One region of the Bradyrhizobium sp. 134 genome, then DNA from elsewhere that is predicted to be linked to it. Evidence: predicted binding sites of a transcription regulator. Region 1 holds the regulator's gene; each other region holds the start of a gene.
The links. The regulator PhoB, encoded in region 1, activates phosphate uptake and scavenging genes when phosphate is short. The targets are predictions, from matches to a motif close to TGTCATNNANCTGTCAT.

Region 1 (7,195 bases):
GGCGGCGTCATGCTGGCGCTGGGCCGCGCGCTCGGCGAGACCATGGCGGTGACCTTCATCATCGGTAACTCGTTCCGGATCTCGTCGTCGATCTTCGCCCCCGGCACCACGATCTCGGCGGCGATCGCATCCGAGTTCGCCGAGAGCGACGGCCTGCACCAGTCCGGCCTGATCCTGCTCGGCCTCCTGCTGTTCGTGCTGACCTTCTTCGTGCTCGCGGCGGCGCGGCTGATGCTGATGCGGCTGGAAAAGAAGGCGGGGAACTGACGCCATGAATCCGATCTATTCACGCCGCCGCCGCAAGGACATCGTCGTCCGCGGGCTCTGCATCGCCGCAACCGCCTTCGGTGTCACCTGGCTCGCGCTGATCCTGATTACGCTGCTCTACAACGGACTGGCCGGACTCAATGTCCAGCTGTTCACCGAGAACACGCCGCCACCGGGATCGAACGAGGGCGGACTGCTCAACGCCATCGTCGGCTCGCTGATCATGACCGTGATCGGCGTCGGCATCGGCGCGCCGCTCGGCATGTTCGCCGGCACCTATCTCGCCGAGTACGGCCGCAATGACCGGCTGACCTCGGTGATCCGCTTCATCAACGACATCCTGCTCTCGGCACCCTCGATCATCATCGGCCTGTTCATCTACGGCGCGGTGGTGGTGCCGATGCGCGGCTTCTCGGCGATCGCGGGCTCGCTCGCGCTCGCGGTCATCGTGATCCCGGTGGTGCTGCGCACGACCGAGGACATGCTGCTGCTGGTGCCGAACGCGTTGCGCGAGGCGGCCTCGGCGCTCGGCCTGCCGCGTTCGCTGGTGATCAAGCGGATCGCTTATCGCGCTGCCCGTTCGGGCCTCATCACCGGCGTGCTGCTCGCGACCGCCCGCGTCGCCGGTGAAACCGCGCCGCTGCTGTTCACCGCGCTGTCGAACCAGTTCTTCAGCCTCGGCCTGAACAAGACGATGGCAAACCTGCCGGTGACCATCAACAACTTCGTGCAGAGCCCCTATGCCTATTGGAAGCAGCTGGCCTGGAGCGGCGCGCTGCTCATCACCCTGACCGTTCTTGCCCTTAATATTTTCGCGCGCATCCTTGGCGCCGAGAGGACCGCAAAATGAGTGATCTTTCCGTATCGATGAGCGCGTCAGGTGGACTGCCGCACGCGGCAGTGCTGCCGGAGGCGCCCCCCAAGGTGACCGTGCGCAACCTGAACTTCTATTACGGCGAGCACCACGCGCTGAAAAACATCAACCTGACGCTCGGCGCCAACCGCGTCACGGCGTTCATCGGTCCGTCAGGCTGCGGCAAGTCGACCCTGCTGCGCATCTTCAACCGGATGTACGACCTCTATCCCGGTCAGCGCGCCACCGGTCAGCTCATGCTCGACCAGACCAACATCCTCGACGGCAAGCTGGACCTCAATCTGCTGCGCGCCCGCGTCGGCATGGTGTTCCAGAAACCGACGCCGTTCCCGATGACGATCTACGAGAACATCGCGTTCGGCATCCGTCTTTATGAGAAGATATCGAAGTCCGAAATGGACGGCCGCGTCGAGAAGGCGCTGCGCGGCGGCGCGCTGTGGAACGAGGTCAAGGACAAGCTCAACGCCTCCGGCCTGTCGCTCTCCGGCGGCCAGCAGCAGCGCCTCTGCATCGCCCGCACCGTCGCGGTGCGGCCCGAGGTGATCCTGTTCGACGAACCCTGTTCGGCGCTCGACCCGATCTCGACCGCCAAGGTCGAGGAGCTGATCCAGGAGCTGTCCGAGGATTACACGATCGCGATCGTCACCCACAACATGCAGCAGGCGGCGCGCGTCTCCGACAAGACCGCCTTCATGTATCTCGGCGAGTTGATCGAGTTCGACGACACCAGCAAGATCTTCACGTCGCCGTCCGACCGGCGCACGCAGGATTACATCACCGGCCGGTTCGGCTAGGAGACGCGACATGGGTTCTGAACATACCGCAAAGGCCTTCGACACCGACCTCCAGGAACTCACGCGCCTGGTCGCCGAGATGGGTGGCATCGCCGAGCGCATGATCGTCGAGTCCGTCGACGCATTGATCCGCCGCGACGTCCCGCTCGGCCAGCGCGTCGTCGCCATCGACACTGAACTCGACGCGCTGCAGAAGCGCATCGAGGAACGCGCGGTGCTCACCATCGCCCGGCGCCAGCCAATGGCGGTCGATCTGCGCGAGATCGTCGGCGCCATGCGCGTCGCGACCGATCTCGAGCGCATCGGCGACCTCGCCAAGAACATGGGCAAGCGCGTTGCGGCGCTGGAGACGGACTTCCATCCGCTCAAGCTGTTCCGCGGCCTCGAGCACATGACCGACCTCGTGCAGCAGCAGGTCAAGTCGGTGCTGGACGCCTATGCCGCGCATGATTTGCCGGCGGCGATGGCGGTGTGGAAGGGTGACGAGGAAGTCGACGCCATCTGCACCTCGCTGTTCCGCGAGCTCCTTACCTACATGATGGAGGATCCGCGCAACATCTCGTTCTGTATTCACCTGATGTTCTGCGCCAAGAACATCGAGCGGATCGGCGACCACGCCACCAACATCGCCGAGACCGTGTTCTACATGATCGAGGGCCAGGCGATCACCGACAAGCGGCCGAAGGGCGACATGACGACCTTCGCCAGCACGGTACCGAACACCTGAAGACTTAAGGGAGCGACGACCCGATGGGCGCACGCATTATGGTGGTTGAGGACGAGGAAGCCCTGACCGAGCTTCTCCGCTACAACCTCGAAGGCGACGGCTATGACGTCGAGACGGTGATGCGCGGCGACGACGCCGACACCCGCCTCAAGGAGCACATCCCCGATCTGGTCGTGCTCGACTGGATGCTGCCGGGCCTGTCAGGCATCGAACTGTGCCGGCGGCTTCGCACCCGTCCCGAGACCAAGCAGCTCCCGATTATCATGCTCACCGCGCGCGGCGAGGAGAGCGAGCGGGTGCGGGGTCTTGCGACCGGCGCCGACGATTACATCGTCAAGCCATTCTCGGTGCCGGAGCTGCTGGCGCGCGTGAAAGGCCTGCTGCGGCGCGCAAGCCCCGAGCGGCTCGCCACCGTCCTTGCTTTTGGCGACATCGAGCTCGACCGCGACAAGCGCCGCGTGGCGCGCTCGGGCCGGCCGATCGATCTCGGTCCGACCGAATATCGCCTGCTGGAGTTCTTCCTGGAGCACCCGGGACGGGTGTTCTCGCGCGAGCAACTGCTCGACAGCGTCTGGGGCCGCGACATCTATATCGACGAGCGCACCGTCGACGTGCATATCGGCCGCCTGCGCAAGCTGCTCAATCTCGGCCGCGAGCAGGACCCGATCCGCACCGTCCGCGGCGCTGGTTACGCGCTGGATGATCGGTTTGCCAAGGCGGAGCAGGTGTAGGGTTGCAGCCTTGTTTGTTGGCAAGCTGTCCCCGAATTCTTCGACGTCGTCCCGGACAAGCGAGCGAAGCGAGCGCTGATCCGGGACCCATAACCACCGAACGTGGTTTGGCGAAGACTCGGAATGACCCCTTTCGCGCAACAACTGCGCGCTCGGAGTATGGGTCCCGGCCCCCGTGCGCAATTGGCCGGGACGACACTGAAATCGTTGAGCCGTCTTCGCGCGACGACTTGCGGTAATTAGCGCGGCCCCGGCTTCACCGGTGCACGCCGCCGATCCGACGCCGGCTGGTACGCGACGCGCGAGTGCTGGGCGCAATAGGGCAGGCCGGACAGCGCCCGTCCACCGCAGAAGAAGAAGTCCGGGCTCGAGGGATCGCCGACCGGCCAGTGGCAGGTCGCCTCGTTCAATTCCAGCAGCGACAGCCGCTGGCTCATCGGCACCACGTTGTCATAGGTGACCGGATCCGGCTCAGCCTCGACCTCGAAGGCCTGCGCCAGCGCGGTGTTGCCGCGCGAGATCGGGCGGCTCACCCGCATCATGTGCTGCGCGGGGCGCGCCTTGCGCGGTCGGGGCGCTGCCGACGAAGGGCTCTTGGCGCGGCCCGAGAGGCCGAGCCTGTGCACTTTGCCGATTACGGCATTGCGGGTCACATTGCCGAGCTCCGCCGCGATCTGGCTGGCCGAAAGTCCGGCCTCCCAGAGCTTTTTCAGCTGCTCGACGCGATCATCGGACCAGGTCAAAACCGTCATTGCACCCTTTCCCTCGCTGCGCGCCAGCCATCCTGGGGCCTCGTAGCGAATGCCTAAGCCTTCAAAAACCCGTGCCGCCAGAATCCCTTAAGGCTCGCCGGGCGCGTCTTGAACGCCCGAACGTTTACGCCGGTACATAAGGACTTAAAGATCAGAACCACTGCACGAGATGTCGTATCTGACAATCCAAACGCTACAATATGGCGTGACTCCCGCGCAAGAGTCCGCCGACTCGCTTCCACATGTTCCGTGACTAAATCCCGCAAAATCGGCACCGCAAGACTACGGATTCAGCGTTTCGCGAGGCTTTCCGGGCGGCATTGACACCCGTTTCACCAAGCCTAAGATAGTCGCACGTGCCGCCCGCAAGAGGCGGCACGTTTCGTTTTCCGGGCCGGTCGATGGTGCGTTGCGCAATGCACGCTCACACCGTCCGCAACATTCAAGTGACCGTCATGACTAACAGCGCAGCGCCGCATTTGCTCCCCGTTTTCGCCAGGTCCGACCTCGGTTTCGAGCGTGGCGAAGGCTGCTGGCTGATCGCGACCAATGGCGAGCGCTATCTCGATTTCACCTCCGGGGTGGCGGTGAATGCGCTCGGCCATGCCCATCCGGCGCTGGTCGCGGCGTTGCAGGAGCAGGCCACGAAGCTCTGGCACATGTCGAACCTGTTCCAGAGCCCGGACGGCGAAAAGCTCGCCGCGCGCCTGTGCAATGAAAGTTTTGCGGATTTCGTGTTCTTCTGCAATTCCGGCGCCGAAGCGCTGGAATGCGTGATCAAGGTGGTGCGCCGTTATCACGCCGCGAAGGGCCATCCCGACCGCTATCGCATGATCACCTTCGAAGGCGCGTTCCATGGCCGCACGCTGGCGACGCTGGCCGCGACGGGTTCGGCAAAATATCTCGAAGGTTTCGGCCCCCCGATGGAGGGCTTCGACCAGGTTGCGCATGGCGATCTCGAGGCGGTGAAAAAGGCGATCGGTCCGCAGACCGCCGGAATCCTGATCGAGCCGATCCAGGGCGAGGGCGGTGTCCGTTCGGCAACGCCTGCCTTCCTGAGGGCGTTGCGCCAGCTCTGCGACGAGAAGGGTCTGTTGCTCGCCTTCGACGAGGTGCAAACCGGCATGGGTCGCACCGGCGATCTGTTCGCGTACCGCCGCCTTGGCGTCGAGCCCGACGTGATGTCGCTGGCCAAGGCGCTCGGCGGCGGCTTCCCGATCGGCGCGTGCCTTGCGACCGCGGAAGCGGCGTCCGGCATGACACCGGGCTCGCACGGCTCGACCTTCGGCGGCAATCCGCTCGCGATCGCGGCTGCGAACGCCGTGCTCGACGTCATGCTCAAGCCCGGCTTCTTCGACCACGTGCAGAGGATGTCGCTGTTGCTGAAGCAGAAGCTCGCTTCCGTGATCGACCGCCACTCTGATGTCGTCAGCGAAGTGCGCGGCGAGGGCCTCCTGATCGGCATCAAGGCCGTGGTGCCTTCGGGCGATCTCGTTGCCGCCTTGCGCGCCGAAAAGCTGCTCACCGTCGGTGCCGGCGACAATGTCGTGCGTTTCCTGCCTCCTTTGATCGTCACCGAAGCCGAGATCGAGGACAGCGTCGGGCGGCTCGAGCGCGCCTGCACCGCGTTATCCGGCAACAAGCGGGCGGCAAGCTGATGAGCAAGTCGCCCGATAATACACCCAAGAAAACACCGAAGCACTTCCTCGATATCAACGAGCTGCCGCTGTCGGAGCTCAAGCGCATGCTCGCCGCGTCCACCGCGATGAAGGCGAAGCAGAAGGCGCATCAGCCGGTCAGGCCGCTCGAAGGCAAGACGCTGGCGATGATCTTCGAGCGCCCCTCGACGCGGACGCGGGTGTCTTTCGATGTTGCCATGCGCCAGCTCGGCGGCGAGCCCATCATGCTCACCGGTGCCGAGATGCAGCTCGGCCGCGGCGAGACCATCGCCGACACCGCGCGGGTGCTGTCGCGCTATGTCGACGCCATCATGATCCGCATCCTCAATCACGATGCCCTGCTGGAGCTTGCGGCGAACGCCACCGTACCCGTCATCAACGGCCTGACGCGGCGCTCGCATCCCTGCCAGGTGATGGCCGACCTCATGACCTACGAGGAACATCGCGGCCCGATCGAGGGCAAGACGGTGGCCTGGACCGGAGACGACAACAACGTGCTGGCGTCCTGGGCGCACGCCGCCGAGCGTTTCAAGTTCCAGCTCAATGTCGCGACGCCTCCGGAGCTCGCCCCGAAAAAAGCCATGCGCGACTTCATCAAGGCGACCGGCGCGCCGATCATGCTCGGCACCGATGCCGAAGCCGCCGTGCGTGGGGCCGATTGTGTCGTGACCGACACCTGGGTGTCGATGGGGGACAAGGAAGGCGAGCACCGCCATAACGTGCTCAAGCCCTATCAGGTCAATGCCCAGCTGATGTCGCTGGCCCAGCCCGATGCATTGTTCATGCACTGCCTGCCCGCCCATCGCGGCGAGGAGGTCACCGACGAGGTGATCGACGGTCCGCAATCCGTCGTGTTCGACGAGGCCGAAAACCGCCTGCACGCGCAGAAGGGCATTCTGGCCTGGTGCTTCGACGCGGTGAAGTAGATCGACGCGGGCGAGCTAACTTTCCGTCGTCCCGGCGAAGGCCGGGACCCAGACCGCGGAATCTCTCTTGTGGCAGATCGGCGGAGGCAACGAGTTTTCGCCAAACCAATATTCGTGGTTATGGGTCCCGGCCTTCGCCGGGACGACACCGAATTTGCCGTATCATGATCAAACCAGTGTCCAGATGAGCTGCTCCGAACCCCTTCCAATTCCGCCTTCCGACCCCAGATAAAGCGCCATGGTTTCCCAATCCCCTGACATGAAAACCGGGCCCGAAGGTCCGGTTCGCGCGCCATCCGCGGTTCCGATCGATGACGCTGTGCTGCCCTACGAGGTCGACGCGCTCGATGTGCGCGGTCGGCTGGTGCGGCTTGGTCCGGCGCTCGACGAGATCCTGACCAAGCACGATTACCCGGCGCCGGTCGGCAAGCTGCTCGGCGAGGCC
Region 2 (7,195 bases), on a different contig from region 1:
CCCGCCCGAGGTCTTGAAGCGGCCACTTTGAAGCGCGAGCAACGTTCGCAAGTATGTGAAGTCATATGTTTTCTTGATCCTCGAGTGCTCGGGCAGAATGCCCTGTCCGGGCTCTGAGTACTTGCTCTTAGCGCGGTCAAGAAAAGCAACATGGGTGGCGTCGATGCCGCAGTCGATGACGGCCCAGGCGATCCCCTTCGTATTGATCTTGAACAAGTTGTGTGCCGCGTCCGCCTTCACGGCTTGCCGGGACTGAAACAGCGACACAGTCGTGCGGCGATTGAGTGATATGCTCCAAATCAGCTTTCCGTCCTCGTCGCCGGGAATTTGCTTGAACCGGCGGAATTGGCTCAGAAATCCTTCCGTGATGCTCCTGATATCCCGAAAATTATTGGCGTCGGTTTGCAGAACTTCGGCCAGGTCTTCGGGATCGGGACGCTCGCGCCAACTGTCGATGAACCCAGCCAAGACAATGAAGCGGAAGTAATCCCATTGTTGGCTGGTATTGACGACGGTCTTGAACTTCGTTCGCTGCGTTTCCAGTTGCGACAGCCGCTCTTCGACCTCCTGGAAAGATCGCAATTGCATGGGAAGGTCACGCCACCAGTTCGTCATGGGAATGACGACGCGCATCAGCTCTGCAAATGTCAGCTTGGCTACGACCGAGGACCTGCTGTACGCGATCATCGTCTCGCTTTTGAGCGTGCTGGTCGTTCTGCCGGAGTTCCTGTGATAGCGCAGCAATCGCTGCTCAAGCGACTGCGCAATGGCACCGGGCGCGTGTCCCGTCTTGGGAGTTAGGATGATGTCGACGCGCACCCCCTTGTCGGCCTTGGCGTAGGCCAGCCACACGTCCGGCAGGATGGGGCTATCTTGCGTGAAGCGCTGGTGACCAAATGTCCTGAAAATGAGGCTTCGCCAAGTGTCCTCGGACAGACGCGGTGATTCCTGATCCCGGCCTCGCGAAGCTTGGGTCGCCGATCTGCTACGCTGCGTGGGACCTCGCGGTCGCTTCTTGGCCGGACCTCTCGCTGATCGCTTCGCCAAGGCAGCCTCCTCCGTGTGACGTAGGCGGGCGTGCGAGCATTTGGTCTGACCCAAGCCCCTGCGCCCAACTTTAGCGTGCATTGGCGAAGTCGTGCATTCAATTTAGGCCGGAGAGGTCGCCTGCGCCATTTTGGCGCAGATGCCTACTGCTGCGCCGCCGGCAGCGGCGCGAGCAGCCCGCGTGTCACGCCCGGCGGTGCCGCATCCAGCCCCAGCACGGCGCTTGCGGCCGGCAGTGCCGCGTCCGCCATCGCGGCGTGGCCTTCGGCGCTCGGATGCACGGCGCCGCCATAGACGGCGGAGAGCACGCCCCAAGTCGCGTCGTGGATGTCGGTCGGCTGGCTTGCTGCCGGCAAGCCTTGCGGATAGGTCATCGCGGCGAAATAGCTGTCATTGGCGTCGCGGATCCAGCGCGCGCGCGGCAGATAGGCGCGGAATTCGGAGGCGCCGCGGCCGCACAGCATCGGCTGGCTCGCCGCGCTCACGATGTCAGGATTGAAGCTCTGGCCGTTCTCGGCAAAGCAGGTGCGGTCGAATTCGGGATCGTTGCCCGAATGCGCGCAGAAGCCGTGATCGGCGAACGCCGCCTGATGCGAATCCACGAAGGTCATGCGGTCGGCCTCGGGATCGCGGCACAGCGCGCCGCGGGTGCAGGTAGCGAGCCCCTTCAGTTGCGGCAGGAATTCGGTGTCGACGAAGGTCGACACGCGGGCGAGGCGCTGCGGATCGGCGTTGAAGGACGGATGGATGTCGAAGCCGGCGCGGCCGCCGCGGCAAGGCACGCCGCCATCGGCGAGCGCCGGGTTGGCGTAGGAGACGTAGACCACATGCGAGAGGTCGCCACCGACCAGCGGCTTCAGCGCCTCGCGTAGCTTGACGAAATTCTGCGGCAGTTCGCGCGCCAGCGCATCTCGGGAATCATCGACGCTCGCCATCACGCCGGAGCGCCGGAATATCGCGCGCTCGGTTGCGGTCTCGACGATCACGTCGGCGACGAGGCCGGAGAAATAGACGTCGTTGGCGCCGACCGAGAGCAGCACGAGGTCGAGCGTGCGCTCTGGCTGCCGTTTCCTGGCAGCGGTGAGCGCCTCGCGCAGCTCGGCGACCTGTGCGTTCACGCTGATGTTGCAGACGCCGGTCTTGCCGGGCGGGCATTCACGGGCTCGCTGCGAGCCGAGCAGCCCGTCGCTGATGCTGGCGCCAGTGCAGGCGAGCGGCAGAAACGTCACCGCGACGTGGGTGTAGCGTACCGCGAGCGCCAGCGCGGTGCGGGCCTGGTAGCTGTAGAGCGATCGATGGCAGGGCGAGTTGAACCAGAGCGCGCTGTAGCGCTGCCAGTTGGCAAGCGTATCCGGCGCTTCGCAGGCGCGGCCGCCCTTGAAGCCAGCGCGGCTTGGCCGGTAATACTGCGCGCCGGCGGTGCCGAGATAGGAGCGGAAGCAAAAACCTTCGTCCGACAGCGCCAGCGGCCGGTCTGGATTGCCTTCGCCCGAGGCGATGCTGTCTCCGAGGCCAGCGACGAAGATGTCGCGGACCTGGATCTCGGTCTGGACCCGCTGGGTCGGATCGGAGCCGGAGGAGACGTCGACGGTCGCGACCGTCTGCTTGCCGTAGCGGACCCGCAGATTGATCGGCTCGGCGCAGTCGAAGGTGGATTGTTGCGGCCCGTCGCCGTCGTCGAACGACCAGGCGCAGGTGGCGCCGACCGGCACCGCGCCGGCGAGACGCACGGTGACGGGATGGTCGAGGGGGGTGAGGTAGTTTTCCTTCGTGTTGTCGCGGGTGCAGGGCTGGTTGACCCGGCCCTGGAGGTCGATGCAGAGCCGGTTTACCATGTTCCGGGCCCAGCCGCGGCCCTCGCTCTGGAGCTCCAGCGATTGCTCGGCGGCGAGGATGCTGCGGTTACGTGCGTTCTCGACATGGAGCAGGAAGTCGCGCTCTTCGCGGAACAGCCTGAAGCGGTTGCGCACCTCCCAGCTGATCTGCATGGCGCCCGCGTCCTGCGCGGCCGCCCGCTCCAGCGGCAGGGCGGTGAGGAGCCCGGCGAGCAGCAGGGCACCAGCGAGGAAACGGCGAAGGGATACAGGGATCATGGCCCGCATTTTCAACGGCAAAGTTGAGGCGGAAATAAGAGAGCTGCTCTCCGCCTGCAACATCGGTCTGACGGTTTTGCTGGCCGGCGTCTAGCGGACTATCGTTGGAGCATGATCTTTCCGGAAAACCGCTTCGCACTTTTTCGGATCATGCTCAGCGCTTGCTGGCCTGCCGCAGCGACCGCTCGCGCTCCATCGCTGCCACCTGCTTGGGCAGGTTGGCCTGCGCGCAGGCCTCCGCCAGCCGTCGGCGCTCCTGCCAGGGCTCCACCACATTCATCCAGAGCTCGCGTGTGCCCATGATGGAGATGGCCAGTCCGAACGGGATCACGAAATAGAGAATGCGGAAGACAAGGAGCGTGGCCAGAAGCTGCTCGCGGCCGAACTCCGGCAGCGCCACCAGCATGGCGGCGTCGAACACGCCGAGCGAACCGGGGGCGTGGCTGGCAAAGCCGAGCAACGTCGCCAAAATGAACACCACGGAGAGCGACAGGAAGTCGATCTGCGGCGTGGCCGGCACCAGAAGGTACATCGCCAGCGCGCAGAATCCGAGATCGACGACGCCGATCAGGATCTGCACCAGCGTCAGCGGCGCTGACGGCAGCACCACCTTCCAGCCCTTCTGGCCCAGCTCGCGGCGCTTCTCGCCCATGCACAGCCAGACCAGATACGCGCCGATCGAGGCGAGGCCGCCGAGCGCAATCAGCCGATTGATCGACGACGGCAGCTGATCCATGTAGGAGGCGGCATCCGGATGGATGGCCATGCCGATCGAGAGCACGAAGATGTTACCGAGCCAGAAGGTCAGGCCCGACAGGAAGCAGATTTTTGCGACATCGATCGCATTCAGCCCGTAATCCGAATAGATCCGGAAGCGGATCGCGCCACCAGTAAAGACGGTTGCGCCGATATTGTGGCCGATCGAATACGACGTGAAGCTGGAGAGCGCTGCGATGCGATAGGGCACGTGCTTCTTGCCGATCGTTCGCAGTGCAAAAAAATCGTAGAAGGTCAGCGTACAGAACGCGAAGCATACGCAGATCGCCGCCAGCCCGATGTTACCGCGGGGGATCTCGGTCAACGCGGTCAGGATGACCCCGGTGTCGATGCCCTTGAGCGTCCGTACCAGCGTGGTGATCGCGAACGCAATGATGAAGACGCTCGCCGCAACGCCGAGACGCCGCCAGCCGATCCATCTCTTGAAGCCGCGCTTCAGCGCGGTCAGCAGTCCGTGCATTCATCCTCCCGGCGGGGGGCAAGACCGACCAGGCCAGACATTGGCCGGTCGGATGCGATCAGTGCCCGATGTGGGCTTGGATCGCTAGGCATGATGTAGCTCATTTAAGGCAAAAACAGTGACTTGTGCAGCCCTTGACAAGGATAGGTTCTGCCTTGGACCAGCTTGGACCAGCCACTTTGTCATACGCGGTTCACATCGGACGCGCGTTAAGCATATGAGTCGTGGGATCGGTCACGTCCGTCCGTGACATGGTCTCAGATCCTGCACGGCCAGCATTGTTCCAGCGCAAGGGATGCGGGCTTTTTTGGAACGACGATGCCCTGCGCTGGTTAGTGCCGCATCAGCAATCGAACATGGCGGAATAACCGGCTTCTCCTGCAAGCCGGCGCCTCCGTGTTCCCACAACCCGAGAGGATCGGACCGATGGGATTGTTCACAAAAGACATCAAAACCATGAACGACCTGTTCGTGCATCAGCTCCAGGACATCTATTACGCCGAGCAGCAGCTCACCAAGGCTCTGCCGAAAATGGCGGATAAGGCGACCGATCCGCAGCTGAAGCAGGGCTTTTTGACGCACCTCGAAGAAACCAAGGAGCACGTGAAGCGCCTCGAGGAAGTGTTCAAGATGCACGGTGCGCAGGTGAAGGCGGTCGATTGCCCGGCGATCGACGGCATCATCGAGGAAGCCGACGAGACCGCCGGCGAAGTGGCCGACAAGGCGGTGCTCGACGCCGCGCTGATCAACGCGGCACAGGCGGCGGAGCATTACGAGATCGTCCGCTACGGCAGTCTGATCGCCTGGGCGAAGCAACTCGGCCGCAACGACTGCGCCAGCGTGCTCGCCACGACGCTGGAAGAAGAGAAAGCGACCGACAAGAAGCTGACCACGCTCGCCGAGAGCAAGGTGAACCTGCGCGCGGCGAGCTAGGGCCAGGCGCAGCCAGGGTCAGGACAGAGCGTCGCGCGGCCGTCCGCGCGACGCTCGCGCATCACATATCCATCATGCATTCATCATTCGATCGTTGTCGTAACATGACGGCGGGTTGGAAGCGTATCGTTCGCATGGGGCTGCAACCGAGATGGCAGCATGCGAGTAAGCACCGTCAAATACGAAGCCTTCGGAGCCGGCGCGCCGCATGCCGGCTCGCGCCTTGCGACATCCCTCACCCTTGCCGCGATGAGCCTTGGTTATGGCGTGGTGCAGCTTGACGTCACCATCGTCAACACCGCGCTCGATGCGATGGGCAGGACGCTCGGAGGCGGCGTCGCCGAGCTGCAATGGGTGGTCAGCGCCTACACCATTGCGTTTGCCGCGTTCATCCTGACGGCCGGCGCGCTCGGCGACCGCATCGGCGCCAAGCGCGTCTTCATGGCGGGATTCGCCATCTTCACTGCGGCCTCGCTCGCCTGCGCGTTGTCGCCCAATGCGACCGTGCTGATTGGGGCGCGGCTGGTCCAGGGCCTGGCGGCGGCGATCCTGGTGCCGAACTCTCTTGCCCTGCTCAATCATGCCTATCCGGACGACCGCGAGCGCGGCCGCGCCGTTGCAATCTGGGCCGCCGGTGCGAGCCTCGCGCTCACTGCCGGCCCCTTCGTCGGCGGCGCGCTGATCACGCTGGTCGGCTGGCGTGCGATCTTCCTGGTCAATCTGCCGGTCGGGCTTGTTGGCCTGTGGCTGAGCTGGCGTTACGCCAGCGAAACCACGCGGGCGCGCTCGCGCGAGATCGATCTGCCGGGCCAGCTCGCGGCGATTGGTGCGCTGGGGGCGCTCGCCGGCGCGATCATCGAAGGTGGCGCGCTTGGCTGGGACCATCCAGCTGTGATCGCAGCCTTCGTCGCAGCAGCAATTCTCGCCGCGCTCTTCGTCTGGCGCGAGAGCCGTGCGGCACAGCCGATGTTGCCGCTGTCGCTGTTCAGCCACCGGCTGTTCGCGCTGACCTCGCTCGTCGGCCTGCTCGTCAACATCGCGATCTACGGCCTGATCTTCGTGCTCAGCCTGTATTTCCAGAGGATCAACGGGCTGTCGGCATGGTGGACCGGTCTCGCCTTCGTGCCGATGATGGGCGTGGTGCTGCCGGTCAATCTGCTGGCGCCGCGCCTCGCCGAGCGTATCGGCCCGTGCCCGACCATCGTCGTCGGCGCCTGCGTCTCGGCGCTCGGTTGCGTCGGCCTGCTCTGGATCGAAGCCGGCACGAGCTATTGGGCGATCTTTGCGCAGATGATCGCGATCAGCAGCGGACTTGGGCTGCTGGTGCCGCCGCTGACCTCGACCTTGTTGGGCAGCGTCGAGAAGGCACGCTCCGGTATCGCTGCGGGCGTGCTGAACGCGACGCGACAAACCGGGAGCGTGCTCGGCGTCGCGCTGTTCGGCTCGCTGGTGGCCTCGGAGGGCGCGTTCATGACGGGCCTGCACCTGTCGCTGGTCGTGTCGGCGGCCGTGCTGCTGCTCGCCGCCGCCGTGATCGGCCTCGGCGCGCCGGCGCGCGGATGAACAATCCGAGCGAATGCACACAGCTTCCGTTCACCATCCCCGAAACGGGCGTGTAGCCGGTTACCGACTGTCCATCTCTGTCGGTTCAAGTGCGGGTCGATAGGGGCCCGCAATGTATCAAGTTCTCTACTGTCTCACCGAGGAGCACGACTGGCGGCTCGTCGCGCTTGGCGGCGCGGTGTGCCTGCTCGCAAGCGCGGCGGCGATCAGCCTGTTTCACCGGGCGCGCGCGACACACGGCTCCGGGCGCCTGGTCTGGATCGCCCTGGATGCCGCCGTCAGCGGATGCGGCATCTGGGCGACGCATTTCATTGCGATGCTC
Region 3 (7,195 bases), 640 kb from region 1:
GGCATCGAGGCCGAAGCCTGCATGCTCGGCCAGCCGCTGTCGATGCTGTTGCCCAACGTCGTCGGCTTCAAGCTGAAGGGCGCGATGAAGGAAGGCGTCACCGCGACCGATCTCGTGCTGACCGTGACGCAGATGCTGCGCAAACTTGGCGTCGTCGGCAAGTTCGTCGAGTTCTTCGGCCCCGGCCTCGATCATCTTTCGGTCGCCGACAAGGCGACGATCGCCAACATGGCGCCCGAATATGGCGCGACCTGCGGCTTCTTCCCGGTCGACGCCGCCGCGCTCGATTATCTCAAGACCTCCGGCCGCGCCTCGGCGCGCGTCGCGCTGGTGCAGGCCTATGCGAAGGCGCAAGGACTGTTCCGCACCGCCAAGTCGCCCGATCCGGTGTTCACGGAGACGCTGACGCTCGACCTCGGTGACGTCGTGCCATCGATGGCCGGCCCGAAGCGCCCCGAAGGCCGCATTGCGCTGCCGTCCGTGCCCGAGGGTTTCTCGCTCGCGCTCGCCAGCGAATACAAGAAGGCCGAGGAGCCGGGGAAGCGCTTCGCCGTCGACGGCAAGAAGTTCGACATCGGCCATGGCGACGTCGTGATCGCCGCGATCACCTCCTGCACCAACACCTCGAACCCGAGCGTGCTGATCGGCGCCGGTCTGCTGGCGCGCAACGCCGCCGCGAAGGGCCTCAAGGCAAAGCCGTGGGTGAAGACCTCGCTGGCACCCGGCAGCCAGGTGGTGGCGGCCTATCTCGCCGATTCCGGTCTCCAGGCCGATCTCGACAAGGTCGGCTTCAACCTGGTCGGTTTCGGCTGCACCACCTGCATCGGCAATTCCGGTCCGCTGCCCGAGGAGATCTCGAAGTCGATCAACGACAACGGCATCGTCGCGGCTGCGGTGCTCTCCGGCAATCGCAACTTCGAAGGCCGTGTCTCGCCGGACGTGCAGGCGAACTACCTCGCCTCGCCGCCGCTCGTGGTCGCTCATGCGCTCGCGGGCACCGTCACCAAGAACCTCGCCATCGAGCCGCTCGGTGAAGGCAAGGACGGCAAGCCGGTGTACCTCAAGGACATCTGGCCGACGACGAAGGAGATCAACGCCTTCATGAAGAAGTTCGTGACCGCGTCGATCTTCAAGAAGAAGTATGCCGACGTGTTCAAGGGCGACACCAACTGGCGCAAGATCAAGACGGTCGAGAGCGAGACCTATCGCTGGAACATGAGCTCGACCTATGTGCAGAACCCGCCCTATTTCGAAGGCATGAAGAAGGAGCCGGAGCCGGTCACCGACATCGTCGAGGCCCGCATCCTTGCCATGTTCGGCGACAAGATCACCACCGACCACATCTCGCCGGCCGGTTCGATCAAGCTCACCTCGCCCGCCGGCAAATATCTCAGCGAGCACCAGGTGCGTCCGGCCGACTTCAACCAGTACGGCACGCGCCGCGGCAACCACGAAGTCATGATGCGCGGCACCTTCGCCAATATCCGCATCAAGAACTTCATGCTCAAGGGCGCGGATGGAAATATCCCCGAGGGCGGTCTGACAAAACACTGGCCAGACGGCGAGCAGATGTCGATCTACGACGCCGCGATGAAGTACCAGCAGGAGCAGGTGCCGCTGGTGGTGTTCGCCGGCGCCGAATACGGCAACGGCTCCTCGCGCGACTGGGCCGCGAAGGGCACGCGTCTGCTCGGCGTGCGTGCCGTGATCTGCCAGAGCTTCGAGCGCATCCACCGCTCCAACCTGGTCGGCATGGGCGTGCTGCCGCTGACATTCGAGGACGGCACCTCCTGGTCGTCGCTCGGTCTGAAGGGCGACGAGAAGGTCACGCTGCGCGGCCTCATCGGCGACCTCAAGCCGCGCCAGAAGCTGACCGCGGAGATCGTCTCCGGCGACGGTTCGCTGCAGCGCGTTTCGCTGCTCTGCCGCATCGATACGCTGGACGAGCTCGAATATTACCGCAACGGCGGCATCCTGCACTACGTGCTGCGCAAGCTCGCGGCGTAAGCGCGGATTTGTGAACGGTGGCTCACTGCGAAGTGAGTAGTAGGTTACACGAAGGCGGCCTATCACAAGGCCGCCTTCACGCGTTTGCGGCAGGCTTCGGATGGCCCGCCCGGCGGAGAACCTCACGCCCTGGAAGGCTGCTGTGGCGGACGAATGCGTGAGGCCCGTAAGACTACGGTGACCATCCGGCGGTAAGGTTTCCCTCTCGCGAGCAATGGTGTGCGGCGTTCGACATGACAACAATGACGGCTTCTCATCTGGTTTCACGTTGGTCCGGCGCCCTCTGGTCGGGTGCACTTGGTCTCTGTGCGATCGTCGCCGTCATTCGTCCTGCCGAGGCTGATCCCCGCGCCGTTGTCGAATTGTTTACCTCGCAGGGCTGCTCGTCCTGCCCGCCGGCCGACAAGATCATCGGCGACCTCGCCCGCGATCCCTCGATCATCGCGCTGAGCATGCCGATCGACTATTGGGACTATCTCGGCTGGAAGGACACATTGGCCGATTCGCGCTTCTCTGCACGGCAGCGTGCCTATTCGCGCATGCGCGGCGACCGCGAAGTCTACACGCCGCAGGTCGTAGTCAACGGCTCCACGCATGTCGTGGGCAGCGATCGCACCGGCATCGAAAGCGCGATCGGCAAAACTGACGCGGGCACTGGTGTGATGAGCGTACCGGTGACGATGTCGCTCGCGGGCAAGCAGATCAACGTCTCGGTGGCCGCGAGCAAGGAGCCGACGGCGTCCCACGGCGAGGTCTGGATCTGCTCGATTGCGAAGTCGGTGCCGATCGCGATCAGCCGCGGTGAAAATCGCGGACAGCAGGTCATCTATCACAACGTGGTGCGCAACCTGCTCAAGGTCGGCGACTGGACCGGCCGTCCGGAAAGCTGGACGGTGCCGATCGAGAACCTCACGCGCGACGGCGTCGACGGTGCTGTGGTCTACGTCCAGGACGGCAGCCGGGAAAAGCCGGGCCCGATGCTGGGCGCGGCGTACACGTCGCTGCACTAACGCGCGCACTTCGAATTTTCCGATTCAAGCACAGTCTCAATCCTCATGGTGAGGAGCGCGCTCTTGCGCGCGTCTCGAACCACGCAGGCCCTGCTGAGGCAGCTCGGCCTCGATCCTTCGAGACGCCGCTTCGCGGCTCCTCAGGATGAGGGGAGGGAGTGTTCTCGCTGATGAGGAAGAGATCCGTCGAGGCGGAAACATCCCGACACAAACAAAACCGGCCCAAACAAAAAAGGACCAACTCGCGTTGGCCCTCCTTGTCGTGCGAACAGACCCGATCCTGACGGCCCCGGGGGGCTGGGGGCTGAGGAATCCGGAACCGAAAGGACCGGGTCAACGCACACAGGTCTTTTCGCAATGCAGGGCGGCAGTCGCTTGGCGGAAAAGCGGCGACACTATGATTCCTGCTAACAATCCCGTGACGGTTTGCCGCGACAGAGTTCCACCGCTGCGTGTGGGCGGTTTGCTCCGGTCCAACGTCCTTACAGGGCCCCTTGCAGTGGGGAACAGTTGGCGCGATCATGCAACTGTCATGATCCGCGGTTCCGGGGACGGTCTTCGCGGACGCGGTCATGCTGATACGACAGGAGGCAGCCTATGAGTCTGTCGGAGGATGCCGATCCGAGCGAACAGCGCGCGGCGGCGCGCCCCGCCGCTTCGAATGCGCAACCGAGCCGCGTAACGTTCAACCGGCTCGAGCTGCACCGTATTCTCAATCTCTACGGCCGGATGGTCGCCGACGGCGAGTGGCGCGACTACGCCATCGACTTCCTCAAGGATCGCGCCGTGTTCTCGGTCTTTCGCCGCGCTTCGGAAGTGCCGATCTATCGCATCGAGAAGGATCCGCGCCTCGCGCGCAAGCAGGGCATGTACAGCGTGATCTCGGCGACGGGCCTGATCCTGCGCCGCGGCCACGAGCTGGAGCGCGTGCTCCTGGTGATCGATCGCAAGCTGGCGGTGGTGTAGCGGCGCGCTCGGTGCTGTAGGGTGGGCAAAGGCGCATCGCGCCGTGCCCACCATCTTTCGTCAAACGCGTTGGTGATGGTGGGCACGCTTCGCTTTGCCCACCCAACGAGACCTATTTTGTCGGCACGCTCTTCGCGCCCTCGCCAAGATCTCGCTGCATCATCACCGTGTCCAGCCAGCGGCCGAATTTGAGCCCGACGCTGGGGTGCGTGCCGATCATCTTGAAGCCGCCCTTGGTATGCACGCCGATCGAGCCGGCATTGGCGGAATCGCCGATCACGGCGATCATCTGGCGGAAGCCGCGCGCCTCGCATTCGACGATCAACCGCTCCAGCAGGAGCGCTCCGAGGCCACGGCGGTGGAATGCTGGATCGAGATAGATCGAGTTCTCGACCGTGAAGCGGTAGGCCGGCCGCGGCCGGTAGGCGCCGGCATAGGCGTAGCCGGCGACGCGCCCGTCGAGGATGGCGACGAAATAGGGATAGCCGCCGTCGATCAGCGTGCGGTAGCGGCGCGTCATCTCGGTGAGGTCGGGCGGCTCCAGCTCGAACGTCGCGGTGCCCTCGCGGACAGCCTGCTGGTAGATGGCGGTGATGGCGGGCAGGTCGGCCTCAAGGGTGGGCCTGATTTCGGGTGCGGACATGCCGCAAGATTAGAGCCTTCCCGGGACGACTGGAAGAGGCAACGGCCTCCCCACGCCGCCATTGCGAGCGGGACGAATCAATCCAGAAATGCGTCCGTGGAGGGACTCTGGATTGCTTCGTCGCAAGAGCTCCTCGCAATGGCGGTGGTTGAGGGAACATCACGCCCAAACAAAAACCCCGGCCTTTCGGCCGGGGCTGGTGTCGTTCGCTCTGGTCTGACGCTTAGTCGCGCTGGCCGAGGAGCTGCAGGAGCAGCGTGAACAGGTTGATGAAGTTCAGGTACAGCGACAGCGCGCCGGTGATGGCCGCACGCTCTGCGATGTCACCGCCGGCCGAGGCGTAGCCATAGATGTAGTCGTTCTTCAGCCGCTGGGTATCCCAGGCGGTGAGGCCCGCGAACACCAGCACGCCGACCACCGACACGACGAACTGCAGCACCGAGCTCGCCAGGAACAGGTTCACCAGGCTCGCGATGACGATGCCGATCAGGCCCATGAACAGGAACGAACCCATTCCGCTCATGTCACGCTTGGTGGTGTAGCCGTAGAGGCTGAGCGCGCCGAAGGTCGCCGCGGTGATGAAGAACACCCGCACGATCGAGGTGTGCGTGAACACCAGGAAGATCGAGGACAGCGAGACGCCCATCAGCGCCGCGAACACCCAGAACAGGATCTGGGCGGTCGAGGGAGCGAGACGGTTGATGCCCGCCGAGATCACGAACACCATGGCGAGCGGCGCGAGCATGAACAGCCACTTCAGGGGGCTGACGAACATCGCGTAGCCGAACGGCGTCAGGAACAGCTTGCCGACGCGGACGGCTTCCGGGGTCGGAACATCCGTCACGGCGGCCATGTAGACGCCGAGCGCGGCCAAGCCGGTGATGGCCAGGCCGATGCTCATGTAGTTGTAGATGCGCAGCATGTAGGCGCGCAGGCCGGCATCGACCGTCGCGGCGTCAACACGCCCGGCGGCCCTGCCGAAAGGAGAAGCGTAATTGCGGTCTAGGTCCGACATGGTCGAATTCCCGTTGGTTGGTCCGGTCCGGCATGAGGGTCGCCACGCCGCCGGTTCGTCAAATTCTATCTCGGATACCGATGTCTGCCGACTAAATTTTGGCTAACAATCCGGGCTCCGAACCCATTCGATATGTGGGAAACTAACACATCCGCTGCAACCGTCCACGCGCGGCTGAATGTCGCCCTTCCCTGCAATCCAGACGAGCGGACGTGGTTAATCCCCGGAATCGTGCGATTTCGCTCCCGTGCCGCCGCCCGCTACCATTTGTCACAAATTCCGCAACACCGTGGCGGGCTTTTTGTTCAACGCCAGCAGCGTGCCGGCGAGACCCAGGCCGACCGTGACGACCAAGGCAGCCGCGACCACGCCGGCGGCGCTGCCGCCCTGCCAGACGAAGGTGAGGGTCATCAGTCGGGTCACGATCATCCAGGCCGCGACGCTGCCGGCGAAAACGCCGAACATTGCGGTTGCAAGCCCGATCAAGAGGTATTCGAGCGCATAGGCGCCGAGCAGCCGCAGCCGGGTCGCACCCAGCGTTTTGAGGATCACCGCATCGTAGACCCGGTGGCGGTGGCCGGCGGCGAGCGCGCCGCCCAACACCAGGATCGCCGAGATCAGGGTCACAGCGCTGGCGCCGCGGATCGCCAGCGCCAGGTTGGTCACGACCGAGCCGACCGTCTCCATCACCTCGCGCACGCGCACGCTCGTCACCATCGGATAGGCGTCAGCGACCTCCTTGATGATCTTGCCGTCGCCGGCCGCATCGCCGCCGGCTTCCGTCAGAGTCGCGATATGGGTGTGCGGCGCGCCCTTGAAGGCGTTCGGCGAGAACACCAGGACGAAATTGATGCCGAGGCCCTGCCAGTCGATGCTGCGCAGATTGCTGATCTTCGCGGGGATGTCGCGGCCGAGGATATTGACCACGACCTCGTCGCCGAGCTTGAGGCCAAGCCCGTCCGCGATCTTCTTCTCCATCGAAACCAGCGGCGGGCCGGAATAATCGGCGCTCCACCACTCGCCCTCGACCACCTTGGAGCCTTTCGGCAGCTCGGCGGTATAGGTCAGGCCACGGTCGCTCTGCAGCACCCACTCGGAATCGGTGCTGGGCTTGAGCTCTTCGGCGCGGACGCCACGGGCTCCGACGATGCGCCCGCGCAGCATCGGGACGTCATCGACCGTCGCGCCAGGGGCGATCTGGCGCAGATATGAGTCGAACTGCTCGGCCTGCGTGCTCGGAATATCGATGAAGAAGAACGATGGCGCGTGCTCGGGCAGTGCCGCCAGGAACTGCCGGCGCAGATTGCCGTCGATCTGGGTGATGGTGACGAGCACGGCGAGCCCGAGGCCCAGCGACAGCACGACCGAGGGCGTCAACGCGCCCGGCCGGTGGATGTTGGCGATCGCAAGTCGCAGCATCGGCCAGCGCGTGCGCGGCAGCCGCCGCGCGATCGTCATCAACAGGGCGGCAATGCCGCGCAGCAACGCGAACACGACCACGGAGGAGGCCACGAACACGGCGGCGATGCGCTTGTCGAAGGACAGCCCGATCAC
Region 4 (7,195 bases), on a different contig from region 1:
CGACGGCATGATCGCGTGAGAAACCCCAGAAGCGCTCATAGGCGCTATTGGCGAAAATGTAGCGACCATCCTCGATGTTCTTCGCCGCCACGCAGGCCGGTACGTGGTCCAGCAATGTTTCCAGGAACTGCTTGGTGGAGGCGAGCTGCCGGGACAGCCTGCGCTGCTCGCTGACGTCCAGATGGGTCGCCACCGAGCCGCCGTTGGGCAGCACGAAATACTTCACCAGGATGGCCCGCCCGTCCGGCAGTTCGGTTATCAGGCCGTTCGGGCTTGCCGCCTTCTCATAGAACTCGTCGTCGGAAGCGCCGCCGAGCACGCCACGCCGGCGCCGCAGCTCAAGGATGTCGTGGCCGGTCATTCCGGCCCAGATGTCCGACCGCATCAAGCCGTAGATATCGAGATAGCGGTCGTTGCAGAAGATGATGCGCCGCTGCGCATCCGTCATCACCACGCCCTGGTTGAGGTTGTTCATGGCGGAGGAGACAAAGGCATTGCGCCGCAGCTGCAAACGCCTAGTCCGGCGCAGTGAGGAATGGATCCATAGCGCGATCGCGGCGAAGAACGAACAGATCACAATTCCCGCGATCAGGGCTTCCCAGATCACGTTGGGATCGAGGTGGCCGAGGTAGCTCGGAGGGCTGAAGCTGTCGGAGAGGGCAAAGGCGCGCGCAGGCGCGACCGCTGCGGCCAGGCACACGACGGCCTGCATCGCAATCGGAAGCGCGCTGCCCGCGTGCCAGTTCTTCTCAGCCATCAGCCACCCGCGATTTCAACGTCGGATTGTCTGGCCTGGCGGGTTTGGATCGGGTAAACGCCTGTACGAGCAACGGAAAAATGTGGCATCAAATACGGCAATTGCCCTGACATGATAAATGCTTCCTTAACGGAAAACGCCCCCGCGCCGCCGTTCCCAGGCGTGAGGCCTTCGTCGCTTCGAGCGGACGTCCTGCACAACCATGGATAGGGTGGACTGCGTCGTCATCGGAGCCGGCGTGATCGGGCTCGCGGTGGCTCGAAAGCTGGCGCAAGCCGGGCGCGAGGTGATCGTGCTCGAGCAAGCCGAGGCCATCGGCACCATCACCTCCTCGCGCAACAGCGAGGTGATCCATGCCGGCATCTACTACCGCGCCGGAAGCTGGATGGCGCGCATGTGCGTCGACGGCAAGCACGCGCTCTATCGTTACTGTTCCGAGCGCGGCATCCCGCACAGGAATTGCGGCAAGCTGATCGTCGCGACCAATCCGAAAGAGACCGAGAAGCTGCAATCGATCAAGGCGCATGCCGAGGCCAACGGCGTGCTCGACATGCAGTTGCTCACGGGCGATGCGGCACGTGCGCTGGAGCCGGCGCTCGCCTGCGACGCCGCGCTGCTGTCGCCGTCGACCGGCATCATCGACAGCCACGCCTACATGCTCTCGCTGCGCGGCGAAGCCGAGGACGCGGGCGCGGCCTTCGCGTTCCACACCCCGCTGATCCGTGCCAAGGCGACCGCCGGCGTGATCGAGATCGAGGCGGGCGGCGAAGCGCCGATGACGCTGCAATGCAGCCTCCTCGTCAACGCCGCCGGGCTCTCGGCGACCACCGTGGCGCGCAACATCGAGGGCATGCCGCTGGAACGGATCCCGACGGCCTACCTCGCCAAGGGAAACTACTTCAGCTGCAATGCCAGGGCACCGTTCTCGCGCCTGATCTATCCGGTGCCCGAGCCCGGTGGGCTAGGGGTGCATCTGACGCTGGACATGGCAGGGCAGGCGCGTTTCGGCCCCGACGTCGAGTGGATCGAGACGATCGACTATGAGGTCGACCCGTCACGCGCCGAGCGCTTCTACCCGGCCATTCGCAAATACTGGCCGACGCTGCCTGACGGTGCGCTCATGCCGAGCTATTCGGGCATCCGCCCGAAGATCGTGCCGCCGGCGGTGGCCACGCAGGATTTCTTGATGCAGGGCCCGCGCGATCACGGCGTCGAAGGCCTGATCAACCTGTTCGGCATCGAGTCGCCCGGACTGACGTCATCGCTCGCGATCGCGGATCACGCCGCCGAACTCGCAAACATCTAGTGGTTTAAAGCGAAGGGGATTCCGGTTGCGCGTAAAGAAGCGCGTCCAGACAAGAAGCTAGAGCCGCGCAAATCCTTGCACGCTGCGCGCCTTGCAGCAGGGATGAGCGCAAAGGCTCCCATCCCTGCCTGAAGGGGTGCGATCAACTCTACGCTGTTACGGGGTTACTAGTGGAGCGTGTCGCCGTGCCTGAGACGCTCGATCTGGTCCTTGACCATCAACTTCCGGCGCTTCAACTCAACAATTTGCAGGTCGTCTGTTGAAAGGTGCACGAGAGCTTCGTGCAATTCGTTTTCGAGAGTTTTGTGCTTCCGTTCCAATTCAACCAGATGTGCCTGAATTGTCATTCGAAACCTCCTCGGTAGGGGTGAACCTTGGATTCGACCGGACGACGAAGTGTACATCACCGATTCGTTCTGTCGATGGGTATCCGTCGTCGCACTGTCATTTTTGAAAATTCATATGTAACGAAGCGTGAGTAAGGGAACCACGCGGGAAAAATCCGTGATATCAATGCGCTTGCGCAACGTCGGAGCGACCGCAGAAATATCTCGCGGGAGATCGACGCGGGACAGCCCGAGATCGCTTGCGATCACGGCGCGCAAGGACGATAGTTTCCACAGGGCATCCACAGCCTTAATCTCACGCCTATCGGTTTTTCGGCCACCGCAGACATGACCAATGAAGATGCGCGCGAACTCGAATCCGAGCTCGCCCGGTTGCACCAGGAACACCGAGATCTTGATGCGGCGATCGATGCACTGCATCAATCGCCCGCCCCCGACCTGTTGCGGTTACAGCGGTTGAAGAAACGCAAGCTGTTGTTGCGTGACCGTATCGCGTTCATCGAAGACCAGATCACGCCCGATATCATCGCCTGATCCACAGGAGGACAGCTCGGCGACCCGCCGCATGTGAATCCGCTTGACTCAAAAGGAACAAAATAAGAACATTTGGACACCAACGCCCCCGGGAAAACCGTCCAAGGAAAACGCAGATGTCGGCAGCCGCCCTTCTCGACAACAGCCATTATGAACAAGCCTGTGATCAGGCGATCGCGATGTGCGACGGCAATCTGCGCAGCACCATCAAGGCGCTGATCATGGCCAATGAATATCTGGAGACCGAGCTGGAGGAATTGCAGGCGGCGATTTCCGCAGGCTGCATTCCGGAGATCACGCGCAGGAAGAGCAGCGCCGCCTGACTGTCAGCTATCGGAGCCGACCATGTCCGATGTCACCTATTACGTTGCATTACCTTTCCTGACCGACGAGGACGGCTCGCCGGTCGCAGGTGCGGCCGAGGAATGCCAGAGCGCGGTGGCCGCGTTACGGCGCGCCGAGATCATGTCGCACGGCGCCGGCCACACCGGCGCCGTCGCGTTCAGCCGCAGCGGCGATCCCATGACCGGCGAATTCGGCGACGCCAAACTGCTCCGCAGCTTCGGCAACGTACCGAAAGACCTCGGCACACTTTAAACTAGCTGCTGACGAGCCTGATGCGCGGCTCGTGCCGCCGGTGCGCCTTGCGCACATACATGGCGGCATCGGCCTCCTCCAGGGCCCGCGTGGAGTCGGACTGCACTCCAAGCAGGGCGACGCCGGCGGAAGCGCCCGCGCTCACGTGCTGGCCGCGAAAGACAAAGGACAATTCGTCGACGGCCTGCTCGAAAGCCGCGGCCTTCGCCTTGGCGTCGGTCTCGCTGAGATTCCAGAGCAGCAGCGCGAACTCGTCGCCGCCGAGGCGGCCCACCAAGTCCGAGGCGCGGATCTGCCGCGTCAGCGTGGCGGCAATCGCCTTCAGCACCTCGTCGCCGGCCGCATGGCCGAAGGAATCGTTGATCGGCTTCAGCCGATCGACGTCGAGGACGATCAGCGCGCCGCTGGCGCGGTAGCGCTTCATGTAGGCGACGGCGCGAGCGAGCTCGCGTTCGAAGCCGCGCCGGTTCGGAATTTCCAGCAGGAAGTCGGTGTCGGCGGCTGCCTCGAGTTCCGCGACCCGCCGCAGCGCCCCCTTGAGCTTGCTCCGGAGGTCGCGGATGGTCGCGTTGACGGCCGGCTTCATAGCCCCTTTGGCGCCCCCAGCGGCCGACGCTCGATGCCGCGCCGGGCCCTTGGCCGGGCCCTTGGCCCGACTCTTGGCCAGACGCTTGGGAGCAACTTTGGAGCGACCGGCGCTAGTTTTCGGGCCCTTTTTGGCCTTCGCAGCGCTCGCCCTTTTTGGTTTCTTCATGGGCATCCTGCTCAATGAAGGCTTGCGGGGATTCACCAAGACAGGATAGTGCATTCCCTTCTCCTTGCCACCGCCTTGCGAGCAACCGGCCGGAACCGCTAATCTGGCCTATCTTCCTGTTTTTCGAGCACAATTGACGTCATGACCGCGCCAATCGCCATCATCATGGGAAGCCAGTCGGACTGGGACACGATGCGGCATACCGCCGACACGCTTGCAGCGCTCGGCGTTGTCGCCGACACTCGCATCGTTTCGGCACACCGCACCCCCGACCGGCTGTTTGCGTTCGCCAAGGGCGCCAAGGGGGCCGGTTACAAGGTCATCATCGCCGGCGCGGGCGGCGCTGCGCACCTGCCCGGCATGGCGGCAGCGCTGACGGAACTGCCCGTGTTCGGCGTTCCCATCGAATCCAGGACGCTCAAGGGTATCGATTCGCTCTATTCGATCGTCCAGATGCCCGCGGGCATCCCGGTCGGCACCCTCGCCATCGGCAAGGCCGGCGCCGTCAATGCGGCGCTGTTGGCGGCCGCCGTGCTGGCCTTATCCGACCCGGCCTTGTCTGATCGCCTCACCGCCTGGCGCAAGGCGCAGACCGAGGCCGTGGCCGAACGCCCGGAGGACAAGGCGTGACTGACGCAAAGCAGGTGAAGCTGAAGCCCGGCGACACCATTGGCATCCTCGGCGGCGGACAATTAGGGCGGATGCTGGCTATGGCGGCGGCACGGCTCGGCCTGCGCTGCCAGGTGTTCTCGCCCGATCCGGATTCACCGGCCTTCGACGTCGTCCTGAATGCGACCTGCGCTGAATATGCCGATGTCGAAGCACTCGAGCTGTTCGCCAACGACGTCGATGTCATCACCTACGAATTCGAGAACGTGCCGTCCGCGGCCGCGATGGTGCTGGATGCGCGCCGTCCCGTGCTGCCCAACCGCAATATCCTTGAGACCACCCAGGACCGGCTCGCCGAGAAGGATTTCGTGACGCGGCTGGGCATCGGCACCGCAGCCTATGCCGACGTCACCTCGGTCCCGTCGTTGCGCGAGGCTATCGCCAGAATCGGCCTTCCGGCGGTGCTGAAGACCCGCCGCTTCGGTTATGACGGCAAGGGCCAGGCCATCATCCGCGAGGGCGACGACGTCGCGAAAGTGTGGACCAGTCTCGCCACCAAATCGGCCATCCTGGAAGCCTTCGTGCCGTACGAACGTGAGATTTCCGTGATCGCCGCCCGCTCCGCGACAGGCCAGGTCGAGTGTTTCGACGTCACCGAAAACGAGCACCGCGACCACATCCTGAAGATCTCCCGAGCGCCCGCCCGGATCCCGGACGTGCTCGCCGAGGAAGCGCGCAGCATTGCCGGCAAGATCGCGGGCGCGCTCGATTATGTCGGCGTGCTTGCCGTCGAGATGTTCGTGCTCGCCAACGGCACCGGACCCAAGGTGCTGGTCAACGAGATCGCTCCGCGCGTGCACAATTCCGGACACTGGACGCTCGACGGCGCATCCGTCTCGCAGTTCGAGCAGCACATCCGCGCCATTGCCGGCTGGCCCCTCGGCAAGCCCGTGCGCCACGGCGAGGTCGTCACCATGACCAATCTGATCGGCGACGAGATCAACGAATATGGCGAGTGGCTGAGCGTGCCAGGCGCGACCGTGCACATCTACGGCAAGGGCGCGCCGCGCCCCGGCCGCAAGATGGGGCATGTCACCGAAGTGCGACCCACGACTGGCGATTGACGGGACCGCGGCGCATGCCGCGATCCCGCTTTGCGATTACGCCGTCTTTGCGCCAGCGACGACGCCGGTGGGTTCGTCGCTGAGCCAGCGATAGATCACCCCGCCCAGCGCGCCCCCAATCAGTGGCGCAACCCAGAACAACCAGAGCTGTGCTGTCGCCCAGCCGCCGACGAACAGCGCCGGTCCCGTGCTGCGCGCCGGGTTCACCGAGGTGTTGGTGACGGGGATGCTGACGAGATGGATCATCACCAGCGCGAGCCCGATCGCCAGCGGCGCAAAGCCCGCGGGCGCGCGGCCGTGGGTGGCGCCCATGATGATGAACAGGAACATCATGGTCATCACCACCTCGGTGAGGAAGCACACGATCATGCTGTACTGGCCGGGAGAATGGGCGTCGTAGCCGTTGGACGCGAATCCTTTGCTGACGTCGAAGCCGGGAGCTCCGCTTGCAATGACGTAGAGAAGCCACGCGGCCACGATCGCGCCGGCGACCTGCGCGATCACATAAGGCAGGATCTGTCCGGCCGGAAAACGTCCGCCGGCGGCAAGACCGACGGTGACGGCCGGATTGAGATGGCAGCCTGAGATGTGGCCGATCGCGTAGGCCATGGTGACCACGCTCAGCCCGAATGCGAGGGAGACACCGACCAGGCCGATACCGACCTGCGGAAAGCCGGCTGCGATCACAGCACTTCCGCAACCTGCGAATGTGAGCCAAAAGGTGCCGATAGCCTCGGCCGCGTATTTCTTCATATCCATGTGTCGTCCCCTGCTTTCAAAGATACCGGAACAAAGCTCCGGAAACGGCCCCACCCTTGGCGTCAAATCTCCCAAATCAGGGCCGCGAAGAGGCATTTTGCCTCATTTAATGGCTGAACTTGGCCCGAAAACCCGCTTGGCCGGTGGACATCCCAAGTTTTGTCTGATACATCCGCGCCCTCAAGGTTAAGGGCGTGTGCGTTTCGCCATCCCCTTTGACTTACCAGAATTCAAATCCGATCCACTGAAGAGGATGCCGCGTGCAGGTTCTCGTTCGCGATAACAATGTCGATCAAGCCCTCAAGGCGCTCAAGAAGAAGATGCAGCGCGAGGGTATTTTCCGCGAGATGAAGCTCCGCGGTCACTACGAAAAGCCCTCCGAGAAGAAGGCCCGCGAAAAGGCCGAAG

Region 2: a site for PhoB is predicted at 4,558-4,574, ahead of IVA75_RS00985 (YbhN family protein). Genes of this name have one in related genera too.
Region 3: a site for PhoB is predicted at 3,535-3,551, ahead of IVA75_RS10390 (DUF2794 domain-containing protein). Genes of this name have one in related genera too.
Region 4: a site for PhoB is predicted at 2,495-2,511, ahead of IVA75_RS33790 (DUF465 domain-containing protein). Genes of this name have one in related genera too.

Annotation. Positions count from the first base shown of each region.
Region 1 is NZ_JADPKX010000034.1:801,529-808,723, forward strand. It holds gene pstC (phosphate ABC transporter permease subunit PstC) at 1-267, shown strand, start outside; gene pstA (phosphate ABC transporter permease PstA) at 272-1,117, shown strand; gene pstB (phosphate ABC transporter ATP-binding protein PstB) at 1,114-1,935, shown strand; gene phoU (phosphate signaling complex protein PhoU) at 1,946-2,662, shown strand; gene phoB (phosphate regulon transcriptional regulator PhoB) at 2,686-3,393, shown strand; gene IVA75_RS13385 (GcrA family cell cycle regulator) at 3,633-4,145, opposite strand; gene IVA75_RS13390 (aspartate aminotransferase family protein) at 4,601-5,803, shown strand; gene argF (ornithine carbamoyltransferase) at 5,803-6,750, shown strand; gene IVA75_RS13400 (Hsp33 family molecular chaperone) at 6,989-7,195, shown strand, end outside.
Region 2 is NZ_JADPKX010000006.1:46,516-53,710, forward strand. It holds gene IVA75_RS00975 (S8 family serine peptidase) at 1-1,047, opposite strand, end outside; gene IVA75_RS00980 (hypothetical protein) at 1,191-3,140, opposite strand; gene IVA75_RS00985 (YbhN family protein) at 3,295-4,377, opposite strand; gene IVA75_RS00990 (ferritin-like domain-containing protein) at 4,804-5,310, shown strand; gene IVA75_RS00995 (MFS transporter) at 5,470-6,873, shown strand; gene IVA75_RS01000 (EAL domain-containing protein) at 6,986-7,195, shown strand, end outside.
Region 3 is NZ_JADPKX010000034.1:158,374-165,568, reverse strand. It holds gene acnA (aconitate hydratase AcnA) at 1-2,007, shown strand, start outside; gene IVA75_RS10395 (DUF1223 domain-containing protein) at 2,241-3,017, shown strand; gene IVA75_RS10390 (DUF2794 domain-containing protein) at 3,615-3,983, shown strand; gene IVA75_RS10385 (GNAT family N-acetyltransferase) at 4,096-4,626, opposite strand; gene IVA75_RS10380 (Bax inhibitor-1/YccA family protein) at 4,850-5,641, opposite strand; gene IVA75_RS10375 (FtsX-like permease family protein) at 5,912-7,195, opposite strand, start outside.
Region 4 is NZ_JADPKX010000074.1:755,735-762,929, forward strand. It holds gene IVA75_RS33780 (EAL domain-containing protein) at 1-757, opposite strand, end outside; gene IVA75_RS33785 (NAD(P)/FAD-dependent oxidoreductase) at 960-2,063, shown strand; gene IVA75_RS33790 (DUF465 domain-containing protein) at 2,231-2,410, opposite strand; gene IVA75_RS33795 (DUF465 domain-containing protein) at 2,738-2,944, shown strand; gene IVA75_RS33800 (hypothetical protein) at 3,061-3,267, shown strand; gene IVA75_RS33805 (hypothetical protein) at 3,290-3,541, shown strand; gene IVA75_RS33810 (GGDEF domain-containing protein) at 3,543-4,295, opposite strand; gene purE (5-(carboxyamino)imidazole ribonucleotide mutase) at 4,437-4,925, shown strand; gene IVA75_RS33820 (5-(carboxyamino)imidazole ribonucleotide synthase) at 4,922-6,028, shown strand; gene aqpZ (aquaporin Z) at 6,065-6,787, opposite strand; gene rpsU (30S ribosomal protein S21) at 7,048-7,195, shown strand, end outside.